DNA from 2 places in the Virgibacillus ainsalahensis genome. Region 1 is predicted to be linked to the other one. Evidence: predicted binding sites of a transcription regulator. Region 1 holds the regulator's gene; the other holds the start of a gene.
The links. The regulator CtsR, encoded in region 1, represses protease genes until heat stress. The targets are predictions, from matches to a motif close to ATGGTCAATAAAGGTCAAACA.
Positions count from the first base shown of each region.

Region 2: the regulator CtsR is predicted to act here: its motif matches at 1,943-1,963, upstream of clpP (ATP-dependent Clp endopeptidase proteolytic subunit ClpP).

Region 1 covers NZ_AP043943.1:3,412,160-3,420,400, reverse strand. Annotated here, with positions in the region: rRNA gene ACZ427_RS16950 (23S ribosomal RNA) at 1-2,853, shown strand, start outside; rRNA gene rrf (5S ribosomal RNA) at 2,973-3,088, shown strand; partial or broken gene ACZ427_RS16940 (transposase) at 3,320-3,518, shown strand; gene ACZ427_RS16935 (MgtC/SapB family protein) at 3,903-4,556, shown strand; gene ACZ427_RS16930 (CtsR family transcriptional regulator) at 4,733-5,200, shown strand; gene ACZ427_RS16925 (UvrB/UvrC motif-containing protein) at 5,214-5,750, shown strand; gene ACZ427_RS16920 (protein arginine kinase) at 5,757-6,821, shown strand; gene clpC (ATP-dependent protease ATP-binding subunit ClpC) at 6,839-8,241, shown strand, end outside.
Region 2 covers NZ_AP043943.1:1,093,264-1,101,504, forward strand. Annotated here, with positions in the region: gene whiA (DNA-binding protein WhiA) at 1-765, shown strand, start outside; gene ACZ427_RS05080 (HPr family phosphocarrier protein) at 928-1,179, shown strand; gene clpP (ATP-dependent Clp endopeptidase proteolytic subunit ClpP) at 1,297-1,893, opposite strand; tRNA gene ACZ427_RS05090 (tRNA-Arg) at 2,111-2,184, shown strand; gene ACZ427_RS05095 (ABC transporter ATP-binding protein) at 2,461-3,243, shown strand; gene ACZ427_RS05100 (prenyltransferase) at 3,419-4,348, opposite strand; gene ACZ427_RS05105 (hypothetical protein) at 4,430-4,927, opposite strand; gene ACZ427_RS05110 (hypothetical protein) at 4,979-5,344, opposite strand; gene ACZ427_RS05115 (hypothetical protein) at 5,341-5,508, opposite strand; gene ACZ427_RS05120 (shikimate kinase) at 5,695-6,222, opposite strand; gene aroD (type I 3-dehydroquinate dehydratase) at 6,353-7,114, shown strand; gene ACZ427_RS05130 (ABC transporter ATP-binding protein) at 7,357-8,241, shown strand, end outside.

The DNA of each region.
Region 1 (8,241 bases):
CCGATATGTCTCGGGGAGTTGTAAGTAAACTACGATCCGAGAATTTCCGAATGGGGAAACCCACTGTTCGTAATGGAACAGGACTTGTGTCTGAATACATAGGGCACAGGAGGCAGACCCGGGGAACTGAAACATCTCAGTACCCGGAGGAAGAGAAAGCAAACGCGATTTCCCAAGTAGCGGCGAGCGAAACGGAATCAGCCCAAACCAGAAAGCTTGCTTTCTGGGGTTGTAGGACACTCCATTGGAGTTACAAAGAAATTCCTTAGACGAATGATCTGGAACGATCAGCCATAGCGGGTAAGAGCCCTGTAGTCGAAAAGGAATTTCCTCCGGAGTGGATCCTGAGTACGGCGGAACACGAGGAATTCCGTCGGAATCCGGGAGGACCATCTCCCAAGGCTAAATACTCCCTAGTGACCGATAGTGAACCAGTACCGTGAGGGAAAGGTGAAAAGCACCCCGGGAGGGGAGTGAAAGAGAACCTGAAACCGTGCGCTTACAAGTAGTCGAAGCCCGTTAATGGGTGACGGCGTACCTTTTGTAGAATGGACCGGCGAGTTACGATCGTATGCAAGGTTAAGTGGAAGACACGGAGCCGCAGCGAAAGCGAGTCTGAACAGGGCGAATGCAGTATGCGGTCGTAGACCCGAAACCGTGTGATCTACCCATGTCCAGGGTGAAGGTCAGGTAACACTGACTGGAGGCCCGAACCCACGTATGTTGAAAAATGCGGGGATGAGGTGTGGGTAGGGGTGAAATGCCAATCGAACACGGAGATAGCTGGTTCTCTCCGAAATAGCTTTAGGGCTAGCCTCAAGGAGATAGAGTACTGGAGGTAGAGCACTGATTGGACGAGGGGCCCTCACCGGGTTACCGAATTCAGTCAAACTCCGAATGCCAGCTACTTTACCTTGGGAGTCAGACTATGGGTGATAAGGTTCATAGTCGAGAGGGAAACAGCCCAGACCGCCAGCTAAGGTCCCAAAGTATACGTTAAGTGGAAAAGGATGTGGAGTTGCCCAGACAACCAGGATGTTGGCTTAGAAGCAGCCATCATTTAAAGAGTGCGTAATAGCTCACTGGTCGAGTGACTCTGCGCCGAAAATGTACCGGGGCTAAACGTATCACCGAAGCTGCGGATTGTTCTTTGAACAATGGTAGGAGAGCGTTCCAGGTGCCGTGAAGTCAGACCGTGAGGACTGGTGGAGCGCCTGGAAGTGAGAATGCCGGTATGAGTAGCGAAAAAAGAGTGAGAATCTCTTTCACCGAATGCCTAAGGTTTCCTGAGGAAGGCTCGTCCTCTCAGGGTTAGTCGGGACCTAAGCCGAGGCCGAAAGGCGTAGGCGATGGACAACAGGCAGATATTCCTGTACCACCTCATGATTGTTTGAACGATGGGGGGACGCAGTAGGATAAGGAATGCGCACCGATGGATGTGTGCGCCCAAGCAGTGAGAAAGTTGGATAGGCAAATCCGTCCAACAATTTCAAGCTGTGATGGGGAGGGAAATTTAGTACCGAAGTTCCTGATTTCACACTGCCAAGAAAAGCCTCTAGTTAGATCATAGGTGCCCGTACCGCAAACCGACACAGGTAGGCGAGGAGAGAATCCTAAGGTGAGCGGGAGAACTCTCGTTAAGGAACTCGGCAAAATGACCCCGTAACTTCGGGAGAAGGGGTGCTCACTTGTGAGTGAGCCGCAGTGAATAGGCCCAAGCGACTGTTTAGCAAAAACACAGGTCTCTGCGAAGCCGAAAGGCGAAGTATAGGGGCTGACACCTGCCCGGTGCTGGAAGGTTAAGGGGAAGCGTTAGCACTTACGTGCGAAGCGTAGAACCGAAGCCCCAGTAAACGGCGGCCGTAACTATAACGGTCCTAAGGTAGCGAAATTCCTTGTCGGGTAAGTTCCGACCCGCACGAAAGGTGCAACGACTTGGGCACTGTCTCAACGAGAGACCCGGTGAAATTATACGATGTGTGAAGATGCACATTACCCGCGACAGGACGGAAAGACCCCGTGGAGCTTTACTGTAGCCTGATATTGAATGTTTGTGCAGCTTGTACAGGATAGGTGGGAGCCTGAGAAGCGTGAGCGCTAGCTTACGTGGAGGCACCCGTGGGATACCACCCTGGCTGTATGAACTTTCTAACCCAGGACCGTGAACCGGTTCGGAGACAGTTTCAGGCGGGCAGTTTGACTGGGGCGGTCGCCTCCCAAAAGGTAACGGAGGCGCCCAAAGGTTCCCTCAGAATGGTTGGAAATCATTCGCAGAGTGCAAAGGCAGAAGGGAGCTTGACTGCGAGACCTACAAGTCGAGCAGGGACGAAAGTCGGGCTTAGTGATCCGGTGGTTCCGCATGGAAGGGCCATCGCTCAACGGATAAAAGCTACCCCGGGGATAACAGGCTTATCTCCCCCAAGAGTTCACATCGACGGGGAGGTTTGGCACCTCGATGTCGGCTCATCGCATCCTGGGGCTGTAGTCGGTCCCAAGGGTTGGGCTGTTCGCCCATTAAAGCGGTACGCGAGCTGGGTTCAGAACGTCGTGAGACAGTTCGGTCCCTATCCGTCGTGGGCGTTGGAAGTTTGAGAGGAGCTGTCCTTAGTACGAGAGGACCGGGATGGACACACCGCTGGTGTACCAGTTGTTCCGCCAGGAGCATGGCTGGGTAGCTACGTGTGGCAAGGATAAGTGCTGAAAGCATCTAAGCATGAAGCCCCCCTCAAGATGAGACTTCCCATCACTTCGAGTGAGTAAGATCCCTCAGAGACGATGAGGTTGATAGGTTCGAGGTGGAAGCATGGTGACATGTGCAGCTGACGAATACTAATCGATCGAGGACTTAACTAACTTCTTTACGATGTCCGTTGTTTTAACTCTTATTTAGTTTTTAGGGTATAAATCAAAAAAACCCTTGCATTTTTATTTAAAAATGCATATAATATATCTTGTCCTTGTTTTGAGGAATGTCTGGTAGCAAGAGCGGAGAGGTCACACCTGTTCCCATGCCGAACACAGAAGTTAAGCTCTCCAGCGCCGATGGTAGTTGGGACGTTGTCCCTGCAAGAGTAGGACGCCGCCAGGCATAAACATAAAAAGCTAAGATACAAAAATGTATCTTAGCTTTTTATTATCTACTTAGAAGACTGTTATCTAAAATCGAAACCGGTCTATTTAGGGCCCTGTTTTATTAAGTACATCCGTACAATATATTTCAGTGAAAGACATAGTGAAAGATTCGAAACCGTTATCGCTTGTATGTGAAAAAAAGAAATTGTGCTATTTTACCTAATAGAAAGATGGAAGATCAATGAAACGTTCAAAAATAGAAGCGTTTCATCGCGTCAGGGAAACCTTTCAACGTTGGAAAATAAAGATCTTACAATCGTTTAGTATCCTTTTAATAACAGTATATAGAGGGGGTTAACACGATAAAGGTGTTAAAGCATAATTCATTCGGGATTAAGAGCTTTAATCGAATGAGAAATAAATTCTGTAGCAACAAGAGGTTATAAAATGAACTTAGCATAAATCAAAAAAAGATGGTGGAAGCCATTTTCCAACACCACTTTTGACAATGAACCAAAAAGTCGAGCTCTACATTTTTCTTAGACGTAAGGAAAATGCTGCTGATACCAAATATTTTCTTTTACGGTCTTCATGCAAAACAACAAACTTTACAAAAGACTAATTAGAATAATGGTTTTAAATCACGCGACAAGAAGTATTTTAATTCCTATCTTTAATAAATCTTTTCGATAATCATATATTTAGTATGAAAGTTAGTTTAGGCTATAATGGTTTTAAAACTTATTAAAAAGGAATGTGATTACCTTTAAAAGGAGATGCGGAAATTGAAGGCATATATCGATCAAATATTCAGTGAAGACATTGATGTGATGATAATACGTATACTGATTGCCTTGGTTTTATCTGGAGTAATTGGTTTTGAACGTGAAATGAACAATCACTCAGCTGGTTTTCGCACCCATATTCTTGTTGGTGTTGGAGCTTGTTTAATGATGTTATTATCTATCTTCGGTTTTGAGGCATTTATAGTACAATATGATAATGTACGTTTTGACCCGGCAAGAATTCCTTCCTATGTTATCAGCGGAATTGGTTTTCTCGGAGCAGGTACGATAATAGTCTATGGCGGAACGATCCGTGGATTAACGACTGCAGCTTCTATTTGGACGGTTGCAGGGATAGGGCTGGTCGTTGGCGCGGGGATGTATGGCGCAGCTTTATTTACCACGTTTATTATCTTAATTAGTCTGGTCTTTCTCAACAACTTTGAAAAGCTGTTTACCAAGGTGAATTCCTCTAACTTAATTGAAATTATAGCTTCTGTGGATTTGGAAATAAGTGAAATCATTGCAGTGATTGAATCATATAATTTAACAATTAAAAATGTAGAGATTGTTAAATCGGAAAATAATAACAGAAAAATTTTTATAAAAATGGATAGTGTACCGATGACAGAGCAAGTTTCCCTGTTCGAAAGGATATCCAAAGTTGAACACGTCATAAATATTTCAGAACTCAGCTAAAATACCATCCAAGACCTTACACATAAAATATGCTGTAAGGTTTTTTCTTTTCACTTTTTGTCTAAACTGTACATAGAACTTTGTATTTGCATCTTGGCAATTTTGACGTATAATAAAAATATAGTCAAAGATAGTCAAAGTCAAAGGGTGATTGGAATAGGAGGTAGGGACGCCCAATGAGTAATATTTCAGATGTGATTGAGCAATATTTGAAGAAGATTTTACAAACAGAAGGGCAAAATGCCATAGAGATTAAGCGCAGCGAAATTGCTGATCAGTTTCAGTGTGTCCCCTCGCAAATCAATTATGTGATTAAGACGCGTTTTACTGTGGAAAAAGGGTATATAGTAGAGAGTAAGCGTGGAGGCGGCGGCTACATCCGAATTATGAGGGTGATTCATCAGGAAAAATCTGAACTTATTGATGAAATTATAGAAATGATAAATCCTACCGTGACTCAAGCTTCGGCCATTAATGTTATTGAACGTCTTTTGGAAGAGAAATTGGTAACCGAACGGGAAGCAAAAATTATTTTAAGTGCGGTTGACCGAACGACGTTAGCATTTCAATTGCCACTGAGGGATGAGGTTCGCGCTCGTGTTCTGACTGCGATGCTTTCCACATTAAAATATCTAAATAAGTAAGGAGGCAAATTGCATGGAATGTCAGGAATGTCAAAAGCGGCCGGCTACACTGCACCTTACCAAGGTTGTCAATGGCAGCAAAACCACTGTACATGTGTGCGGTGTTTGTGCAAAGGAAAAAGGCTATATGTCTTCACCGGATGAGACATACTCCCTTCACAATCTTCTGGCAGATTTCTTTAATTTCGATTCTGCACTTGTAGATAATCAGCAAAATAATACATTTAAGCAAGGTAAGGAATTGCAATGCCCACAATGTGAAATGACATTTTCAGAGTTTCAGCGTGTTGGAAAATTTGGCTGTGCATCCTGTTACGACACATTCGCTTCAAAACTTGATCCGATTTTTCGCCGGGTGCATTCCGGGAACACCCAGCATTCCGGGAAAATCCCCAAACGCCAGGGGGGCGATTTAAAAAAGAAAAAGCAGCTTGCCAGCTATAAAGAGGAACTTCAGGGGCTAATCGAAGAGGAAGCATTTGAGGAAGCAGCCAAAGTAAGGGATAAGATTAAAGCATTGAAAAATGAAAATGAAGATGGAAGCAGGTGACAATCCGTGACATTACAGCAATTCATGAAGGAAGCAATCAGCCCATGGATGCGTGAAGAGGGACCGGACAGTGATATTGTGTTAAGCAGCCGCATCCGTTTAGCCCGAAATTTTTCTGATGTTTCATACCCTATTCTTGCAGATCAGGAAAGTCTGGAAGAAATCCGCAACTTTTTCAGAGAGGAATACGAACATCAGTCTTTTCAGGACTATGAAGATCTTTCGTTTATTTCAATCAAGGAATTAACTACTGTCGAGAAACGTGTGTTGGTTGAGAAGCATTTAATCAGTCCACATTTGGCAAAGAAAACGCAAGCTTCAGCAGTGATTATTTCTAAAAACGAACAGGTATCGGTTATGGTTAACGAAGAAGATCATATTCGTCTGCAGCTTTACTTTCCTGGATTTCAATTGTCGGAAGCATTGGATAAAGCCTTCGAGCTGGACGATTGGCTGGAGGAGAAAATTGATTATGCTTTTGATGAAACAAGGGGATACTTGACGAGCTGTCCAACAAATGTTGGTACAGGAATGAGGGCTTCTGTTATGATGCACCTCCCTGCATTGGCGATAACAAAACAACTCAATCGAATGATTCCGGCTATTAACCAGCTTGGTCTTGTTGTCCGGGGGATTTATGGAGAAGGCAGTGAAGCACTGGGAAATATATTTCAGATTTCCAATCAGATTACCCTCGGAAAATCAGAAGAGGATATCGTTGGAGATTTACAAAGTGTTGTGAAACAATTAATAGCACATGAAAGAAATGCCAGGGACAGTCTGATGGAACAATCCCCTACCAAAATAGAGGATCGCATTTATCGCTCTTACGGGGTTCTGGAACATAGCAGAATCATCGAATCGAAAGAAGCAGCAATTTGTTTATCGAATGTTCGGATGGGTATTGATTTAGGCCTTATAAAAAACGTATCCAGAAATATACTTAATGAATTAGTAATCCTTACCCAGCCGGGATTCCTGCAACATTATGCATCCAAGACACTCTCTGCAAATGAACGCGATGTACTTCGGGCGTCACTGATCCGTGAACGATTACAATTAGAGAAATAGATTGGAGGAAATAGTATATGATGTTTGGAAGATTTACAGAAAGAGCACAGAAGGTATTAGCTTTATCTCAAGAGGAAGCAGTCCGACTCGGCCATAATAATATTGGTACCGAACATATTCTCTTAGGACTTGTTCGCGAAGGGGAAGGTATTGCAGCAAAAGCCCTGCAATCGCTAGGAGTAGAGGTGCAAAAGATTCAGGAAGAAGTTGAGGAGTTAATCGGTGTTGGAAAGCAACCGATGCAATCGATTCATTACACACCAAGAGCAAAAAAAGTTGTGGAACTGTCTCAGGATGAAGCAAGAAAACTGGGTCATTCTTATGTGGGAACAGAGCATATCCTTCTAGGGCTTATCCGTGAAGGGGAAGGTGTTGCCGCCCGTGTACTAAATAATCTGGGTGTTAGCTTGAATAAAGCAAGGCAACAGGTGCTTCAGCTGCTTGGAAGCAATGAATCCCAGAGTGGACGCCAAGGCCGCGGACAGCAATCCAATGCAAATACACCGACACTTGATTCATTGGCAAGAGATTTAACCGTTATTGCAAAAGAAGGTAAAATTGATCCGGTCATTGGTCGAAGCAAAGAAATTGAGCGAGTGATCCAGGTGTTAAGCCGCCGGACGAAGAACAACCCTGTTTTGGTTGGTGAACCTGGTGTTGGTAAAACTGCCGTGGCAGAGGGATTGGCACAGCAGATCATTGATAATGAAGTACCGGAAACACTAAGGGATAAACGTGTCATGACCCTGGATATGGGAACCGTGGTAGCTGGCACGAAATACCGTGGTGAATTTGAAGACCGTTTGAAAAAAGTGATGGAGGAAATCCGTCAGGCAGGAAATATTATGCTCTTCATTGATGAATTGCACACACTAATTGGTGCAGGTGGTGCAGAAGGTGCAATTGATGCATCAAATATTCTAAAACCATCTCTGGCACGTGGGGAATTGCAATGTATTGGTGCAACAACAATGGATGAGTACCGTAAATACATTGAAAAAGATGCGGCGCTAGAGCGCAGATTCCAGCCGATTCAAGTAGATGAACCGACATTGGATGAAACGGTGCAAATTTTGGCCGGCTTGCGTGATCGCTATGAGGCACACCACCGTGTAACGATTACGGATGATGCAATTGAAGCGGCAGCACATCTATCCAACCGCTACATTACAGATCGTTTCCTGCCGGATAAGGCAATTGACCTGATTGATGAAGCCGGGTCAAAAGTACGCCTGCGTTCCTATACAGTTCCACCGAATCTAAAGGAACTGGAACAGAAGCTGGATGATGTACGTAAGGAAAAAGATGCTTCTGTACAAAGCCAGGAATTCGAAAAAGCTGCATCGTTACGTGATTCGGAGCAGCGATTACGTGAAGAGTTGGAAGAAACGAAAAAGAAATGGAAAGAAAAACAGGGCCA
Region 2 (8,241 bases), 1.5 Mb from region 1:
ATCAAGTCACAATACACCATTCCTGTCGAGTTGTTAGTCCGTAAAAAAATGAAACTAAAGAAAAATAATGTATATATTGTACGGTTGAAGGAAGACGTCAGAGAGATGTTAACAGAGCTGGGGATATTCCAGGAACCGTATATACTTGTACAAAACATTCCTCAAAAGGTTCTAGAGAAAACCTGTTGCAAAAAAGCATATATGAGGGGGGCCTTCCTTGCAGGAGGATCCATTAATAATCCGGAAACGTCTTCTTACCATTTAGAAATGTTTAATTTTCATCAGGAACATAATGATTCGTTATGTGAGTTAGTAAACACTTTTGATTTAAATGCTCGTAAACTGGAGCGAAAAACCGGTTATATCGTATATTTGAAAGAGGCAGAAAAAATCACCGAATTTCTCAGTATCATCGGTGCACATAACGCCCTGTTTAAGTTTGAAGATGTAAGAATCGTCCGGGATATGCGAAACTCTGTAAATCGTCTGGTAAATTGTGAAACTGCTAATTTAAACAAAACAATTGGCGCAGCGTTTCGGCAGATTGAGAATATTAAACTTATTGAGAACACCGTAGGAATCGATCAATTGCCCGAGAAACTTCAGGAAATTGCAAAGTTAAGAGTGCAGCATCAGGAAGTTTCATTAAAGGAATTAGGGGAATTGGTATCCAGTGGTAAGATATCCAAATCTGGTGTCAACCACCGTTTGAAAAAAATCGATGAATTTGCAGAGAAAATCAAGCATGGGGAAACATTGACATAAAAGTAATTTATTTAATTGATATTACATGATAAGATAAAGATAATTAACAATTATATTTCAGTTAACGCTTAATATATATCGACAGTAACACTATTTTTTCTAAGAACTGTCGATACGTTTGAAATTTCGTGATAGCGCTTACGAAAATGGAGGGTGAGTAATTTGGTTGAGAAATCCGTCAAGGTTGAATTAGAGACAGGCTTACAAGCTAGACCAGCAGCACAATTCGTTCAGGAGGCAAATCGTTATTCAGCACATTTGTTTCTTGAAAAGAGTGGAAGAAGAGTAAATGCAAAAAGCATTATGGGATTAATGAGTCTGGCAGTTACGAGTGGAGAGGAAATTAACATCATCGCTGATGGGGCAGATGAAGAAGCTGCAATTAATCATTTAATATCATTTGTGACAAAATGAACAAAACCCTTTCACGGTGAATGGACGCTTCAAGAAGTAAGTATTAAACGATCTGATTACAAAAAAGCAACGAAGACTTTTGCCATAAATCTTGGCAAAAGTCTTCGTTTTAAAAAATTACTTGTCTTTATTTTCGTTACGTTCTAAAATTTTGTCAATCAAGCCATAATCCACTGATTTTTCAGCAGTCATGAAGTTATCACGCTCAGTATCACGTTCTACCACTTCAATTGGCTGACCAGTACGCTGGGAGAGAATTTCATTCATTTTACGTTTCATTTCAACAATACGTTTCGCATGAATCTCAATATCTGTTGCTTGTCCTTGTGTACCGCCGAGTGGCTGGTGAATCATTACTTCACTATTTGGCAGAGCATAACGTTTTCCTTTTTCACCTGCCGCCAGGAGGAATGCCCCCATTGAAGCTGCCATTCCGGTGCAGATTGTTGATACATCAGATTTAATGAATTGCATGGTATCAAAAATCGCCATACCAGCTGTGATAGATCCACCTGGTGAGTTAATATATAATGAGATATCTTTTTCCGGATCGTCTGCTTCAAGGAATAGTAATTGAGCAACAATGGAATTTGCAACATTATCATCAATTCCACTTCCAAGCATAATGATGCGGTCTTTCAGCAGGCGAGAGTAGATATCATAGGCGCGCTCTCCCCGATTTGTTTGTTCAATAACTGTAGGTATTAAATTCATGTAAAAAATCCTCCCTTGTTCGATTACGTTCTTTTTTTATCATAACTTAATGGTCAATGAAGGTCAAACAAAAACATCCGATAATTTTATTGGCCTTACCTTCTAACCATGATACCCACCCAAATGTAAAATAAACATACAGGAATTTCGAAAAGGGCTTGTATATCTTCTTAAATAGAGTTATAATGTTATTTGTGTCAAAATTGAATTTCAATATGCGCCCATAGCTCAGTTGGATAGAGCTTTGGTTTCCGGTACCAAGTGTCGGGGGTTCGAATCCCTCTGGGCGCGCTTAGATGGTTAGCAGAGGATACATGAAAGTGTGTCTTCTGCTTTTTTAGCAGTTAATAAAGAAAACGTTTTCTACCTCTTCAATAGCCTTGTTAAATTGTAATGGTAGACGTTAACTTTTCAGAAATATAATGATCTAAAACCCCCAGTGAAAAAATTTTGCTGGTGGATGTAGGAAAGATTGCGTTGATGAGTTATCATCGATTCATTCATAGGTCGTATTGTAGAGTAAGAATCATAGAGTTTAATGAGAGTATACAGAAAGAGGCGATAGGGATGTCTAGCGTTATTGAAATGCAGGAAATTTCATGGAAAAGACAGAAGGAAACGATTTTATCAGATATGAGCTGGAAAGTAGAAAAAGGGGAGCATTGGGCAGTACTAGGCCTGAACGGATCAGGGAAAACAACACTACTTAATATGGTAAACGGCTACATATGGCCAACAAACGGGAAGGTCAGTGTACTCGGGAAGCCATTTGGTAAAACGGATATCAGGGAATTGCGTAAATCAATTGGCTGGGTCAGCTCATCACTGCAGGAAAGAATAAAAGGAACAGAAAATACCGTTGATGTGGTTATAAGTGGAAAATATGCTTCCATCGGATTATATGAAACGAAGACAGCGGCTGATTATCAAAAAGCGTATCAACTTATGGAACAATTAGGCTGCAGCTATCTCGCACCGCGTACATATCAGACATGTTCACAAGGTGAAAAACAGAAAATCTTGATTGCAAGAGGATTAATGGGGGAGCCTGAATTGCTTATCCTGGACGAACCAACAAGCGGTCTGGATTTCATTTCGCGTGAAGAGTTACTGGTCGCAATCGACCAGTTAGCTACTCAAAAGGACGCGCCCACAATTATCTTTGTTACCCATCATATCGAGGAAATACTACCTGTTTTTTCACACACGTTGTTGCTTCGACAAGGAACTGTATATAATATGGGGGAGCGGACTAGGATGCTGACGGGAGAATGCCTATCTGGGTTCTTTGAAACACCTGTGAATATTGAATGGCATAAAGAAAGGGCATGGATGACATTAAGGGATTGAAGAGGATTCTTCGGAAATGCCGAGTTTAATGGCCAGGAATCGTGGAGAATAAACAAAAGACAAGGATTAACTCAAACCTTGTCTTTTCCTGCGTTAAGAAATACATACGTTGTTACTGCATAAGTTCATGCTTGGCTTTTTGCTATAAAACATTGCGTAAAACCATACTTTCTAATTATCCGAAGACCCACAGCCCAATTGTAAACAGCAAACCAAAAACCCAGTGATGTCTCGCTGCCCACTTCATCCCACTTACTTCATCAGAGTGTGTTGCGTTTTTTCGAAATGACCAGAACAACCGGACTGCAAATGGGGAAGCTAAAACAACGACAAGCACTGATGCCGGAGTGAATTGAAATATAGTTAGCAGTATAACAGTTATATATGGCAGTATGAGTAAAGTCGTAAGCAGACGGACGGACTTCTTACGCCCAAGAGAATTTGCTAGCGTCCTGCGAAAACCGATGTCTTTTTTAAGATCTCTAATGTTGTTTGTAAGAATCATCGATGCAATTAGCAATGCAAATGGTACGGAAATGGCAAGAATTTGGAAGTCCAGTGAATTCCCCTGAACAATATAGGCTAGAATTGTGATAACAGGGCCTAAAAAGATAGCAGCTACCACTTCTCCCATACCGATTGAAGAAAAGGAGTGAGAACCTGCAGAATATTTAAAGCCTGCAGCAATTCCCAACGTTCCTGCAAGCATCACCCACATGGTAGTAGAAAATGCTAGCCATAGGCCAATCAGGATGGATATGATAAACATTAACCCGGCAACAAAGGGCAGGAGGTGATGGGCGGGTCCATGATTTGAATTTGAATCATTGGTTAGAATCCATTTTTCCTTATCCTGTCCATATTTGAAATCATAATAATCATTTAATACATTTGTTGCAGTCTGTATAAACAGTGCAGATATCAATAAAGCGATGAATATATCTAAACGTATCGGACCAGTAACTCCTGCAAAACCTGTTCCGACAAGTACTGGTGTTATTGTACCACTTAGAGTCATTGGCCGCATAAGCTCAAACCACGTATTCCGGTAATAATAATGATCTGGATTAAAGTCTATGAGAAGGTTCTCGTTTTTAGTTCCCACCGGATAAACCACCTTTCATCATAAGTTTAGCCTAAGGCTTATCACCAAAAATCTTGAAGATAGGCCGATTTTTCTTCTGTATTAAAGGGAAACCATCAAGTAAATAAGTGTAATAAAACCAATTACTTCAACAGATTCGACGGCGGCTATTTGCATAAGTGCCATTGTTAATGGCTTTTTGTTTCCGGATTCTGCATTTTTCCAAAGCCATATATCAGAAAAGATTTTGATGGAATGCCTATAGCCAACCACAACACCCCATAAAAGGGTGATAATACCGACAATCAAAGCGGTGAACCAGGTGTTTCCATAGGTCGTATTCAGGACATCATCCCAATTACTAATCGGGCCTGCTACCGTACCGAGTAATATACCGGTAAGGATTACACCGCTTCCAAGAGCTGTGAAAAACCAATGTGTCCAGTGCATCAGTGTAAGGAAAAACTTTCTCTGTATTTCGTATGCCAGAATTCTTACAGCAGGAAACACCCCCCAGCCAACAAATAGGACACCACCGACCCACAGGACAGCTAAGAAAATGTGTACAACCAAAAGGATTTGGCGGATCTCCCAAGGCATGACAGATCAGTCCTTTGCTATGTTTTAAATAATTTTTACCGATAACTGTTATTAGAAAAAAGTGGATTGTGTGCCATCATGTCCGCCTTTTGTAAGATCTGGTGGAATTTCATGTGTTTTCTCAATCACCAGTGTGTAATTTCTGTCCACTGCTTTTTTAAACTTATAGATCACAGCAGCTGCCAAAATACTTTGGACGGCAATTAGCAGATAATATAATATAGGAATGGCAGATTCATTGATCGTGAAAATAATTAGAAATAATAAGAGTTGGCCAAAAAATAATTTTTTTGTTCGTAAAATGATAGATAAAGCGAAAGTAACGATTGCCAGGAAGAAAATAAAACGATGTTCCTGAACAAAAAGAGTGAATTGAAAATCAGCTACGGCCAGGTTAGAAAAATGAATGATATTCATTCCTCATTCTCTCGTTTTCCGGTCGATTTCTTGTATGCTGCCTGTTTAGGTTCAAGCTTTTTCTTGTCATTATCGTAATAGATAAAGCCGGCACCAAGTCCTTCGTTAATCATCCGATCTACACCAATATAGCAATCACAAACTTCAACATGGTTATTTTCCATGTTCATCCCCTCCTTCTGATTCCATTATCTAATATTCCATCAGTCAATTCGTTGACGCAGGTCAAATTTTTAGAAAAACTTGGATTATTTTTTTGTGTCTTTGCTATCGAGAAATTTTATATTTTTCTGTCTGCAAAAAAACAAGGGAAGGCTCCCTTGTTACGTATGTTCCAGCTATTTGGCATTCTACTCCATTTTTAGTAAAGTAATAATATAATCTGCTACTTCTTCAACAGATCTATTATCTATTGCTACCTTATAATGATTTTGTGAATATATTGGTTGTCTTTCATAAAACAGCTGTTCGATTTCATCCATCGTCTTTCCTTGTAGTATAGGCCGGGTGTCAATAAGCATGTGTAATCTTTCTTTCCAGTATTCAAAGGATAAATCAAGGAAAAATACCACACTTTCTGACAGGCAGGTGTTTCTAATTTCATCCTGTAAAAAAGCGCCTCCTCCAACGGAGATGATTTTTTGTTTTTGTTTGCAGTTGTTTAAAATCATTTCTTTTTCTTTTTCCCGAAAGTTTTTTTCTCCATATGTTTTGAATATATCGGAGGTTGGCATGTTGAAAACTTTCTCAATTTCCTCATCAATATCAATAAATTCCCTATTGAGTTTTTCGGAAACAGTCTTACCGATTGTTGTCTTACCAACCCCCATAAATCCGATCATTATAATGCTTTTTTCCTGTAGTGAAACATTCTTCATCTGCAAGCCCCTTTTTAAAGAATAATTAAAATTATTATAAGCGATTTGAATTAATTTTGCACGGTAGGAAAATATAATAGATTTACAGTATAATAAAGAAAAGCATTATTGGATGGAAAGGTTGTTTGAGATGAATGTGGTTCAAATCAAAAATGTAAAAATTGGTGAAGGTATTCCGAAATTGATTGTGCCATTGATGGGGGAAACGGAGGAACAATTAATGGTAGAAGTTGTCGAAGTAATAAAGTTATCTCCGGACATTGTTGAATGGCGTGCCGACGTTTTTGACCAGGTGGAAAATCCGGAAGCGGTTCAAAAAATGATATCAAAGATGCAACAAAGCCTGGCTGGTATTCCGTTATTATTCACCTTCAGAACTCATAAGGAAGGGGGCAAAAAAGAAGTCACAGATCAATATTATTTTCAACTGCTGGAGAAGACCATCAAGACAAAAATGGTGGACATTATTGATATCGAACTGTTTGTTGGTGAGCAGGAAGTAAGATCGCTTGTACGGAAAGCGAAAGAAAATAATCTATATGTTATTGTTTCAAATCATGATTTTGAAAAGACACCAGCCAAAGAAGAGATTATCGCTCGACTGCGAGCCATGCAGGATCTTGGTGCCGATATCCCTAAAATTGCTGTCATGCCACATAGTGTGGATGATGTGCTGACACTGTTGGATGCAACGAATGCAATGAAATCACACTACGCAAATAGCCCATTAATAACAATGGCAATGGGAGAGAAAGGTTTGATTAGCAGGCTTGCCGGGGAAGTATTTGGGTCAGCAGCGACGTTCGGAATGGGAAAAGGAGCTTCTGCCCCAGGACAAATCATGGTAGATGATTTAAGACATGTACTCGATGTGATACATGGAAATAAATGAGGAAATATTAAGAATATAAATAAGTAAGAAGAAAACGGGATGCAGATCTATAGCATTCCGTTTTTTATTTGGAAAAAATAGCACGATCGACAATAATCAACACTAAATTACAAATATTAATTATATTAAAATTACTCTTGCAATTTAGATAACTATTAAGTATATTATAATCAAACATGGCTAATGAAAAATCAAAATATTATTTATTGGAGAAAGATAGATTTGTAAAGGGAGATGGGAGCATGTCAGACGTTGTTTTAGAGTTAGACAACCTGCATACGCACTTTTTTACAGATCGTGGAGAAATACCTGCGGTGGATGGTGTCAGTATAAAGGTACATAAAGGCGAAGTGGTTGGTGTTGTAGGGGAATCAGGATGCGGAAAAAGTGTGACGGCTTTATCCGTCATGCAATTGGTTCCAAGTCCACCAGGAAGGATTGTCAGTGGCAGAATTAATTTTAAAGATAAGAATCTGGCGAAAGCTTCGGAAAAGCAGATGAAAAAAATACGGGGAAACGAGGTCTCCATGATTTTTCAAGAACCAATGACATCATTAAACCCTTTATTTACAATCGGAAATCAAATGAAAGAAGCGATTAGAATTCATCGAAAGATAAGTAAAAAAGAAGCAAGGAGTAAATCTATTGATACATTAAGGCTGGTAGGAATACCAAGAGCCGAATCTATTATTGATGAATATCCGCATCAGCTTTCCGGAGGGATGAGACAGCGTGTGATGATTGCGATGGCGATGTCCTGTAATCCGGAATTGCTCATTGCCGATGAACCCACTACGGCGCTGGATGTAACCATACAAGCACAAATTCTTGATTTGATGCGGGAACTGAATGAAGAAAAAGATACGGCAATCTTATTAATTACCCACGACCTTGGTGTAGTAGCAGAACTTTGTGATCGGGTTATTGTAATGTATTCCGGTCAAGTGGTGGAGGAGGGAACTATGAGAGAAATCTTAAAAAACCCAATGCATCCATACTCCCAAGGTCTTATTCGTTCATTACCAAAACTCAATGAAAAAGAGCAAAAACTTTATTCCATCCCGGGGACCGTACCAAAACCACAAATAGGCAGGGTTGGCTGCAGGTTTGCCGATCGCTGTGAATTT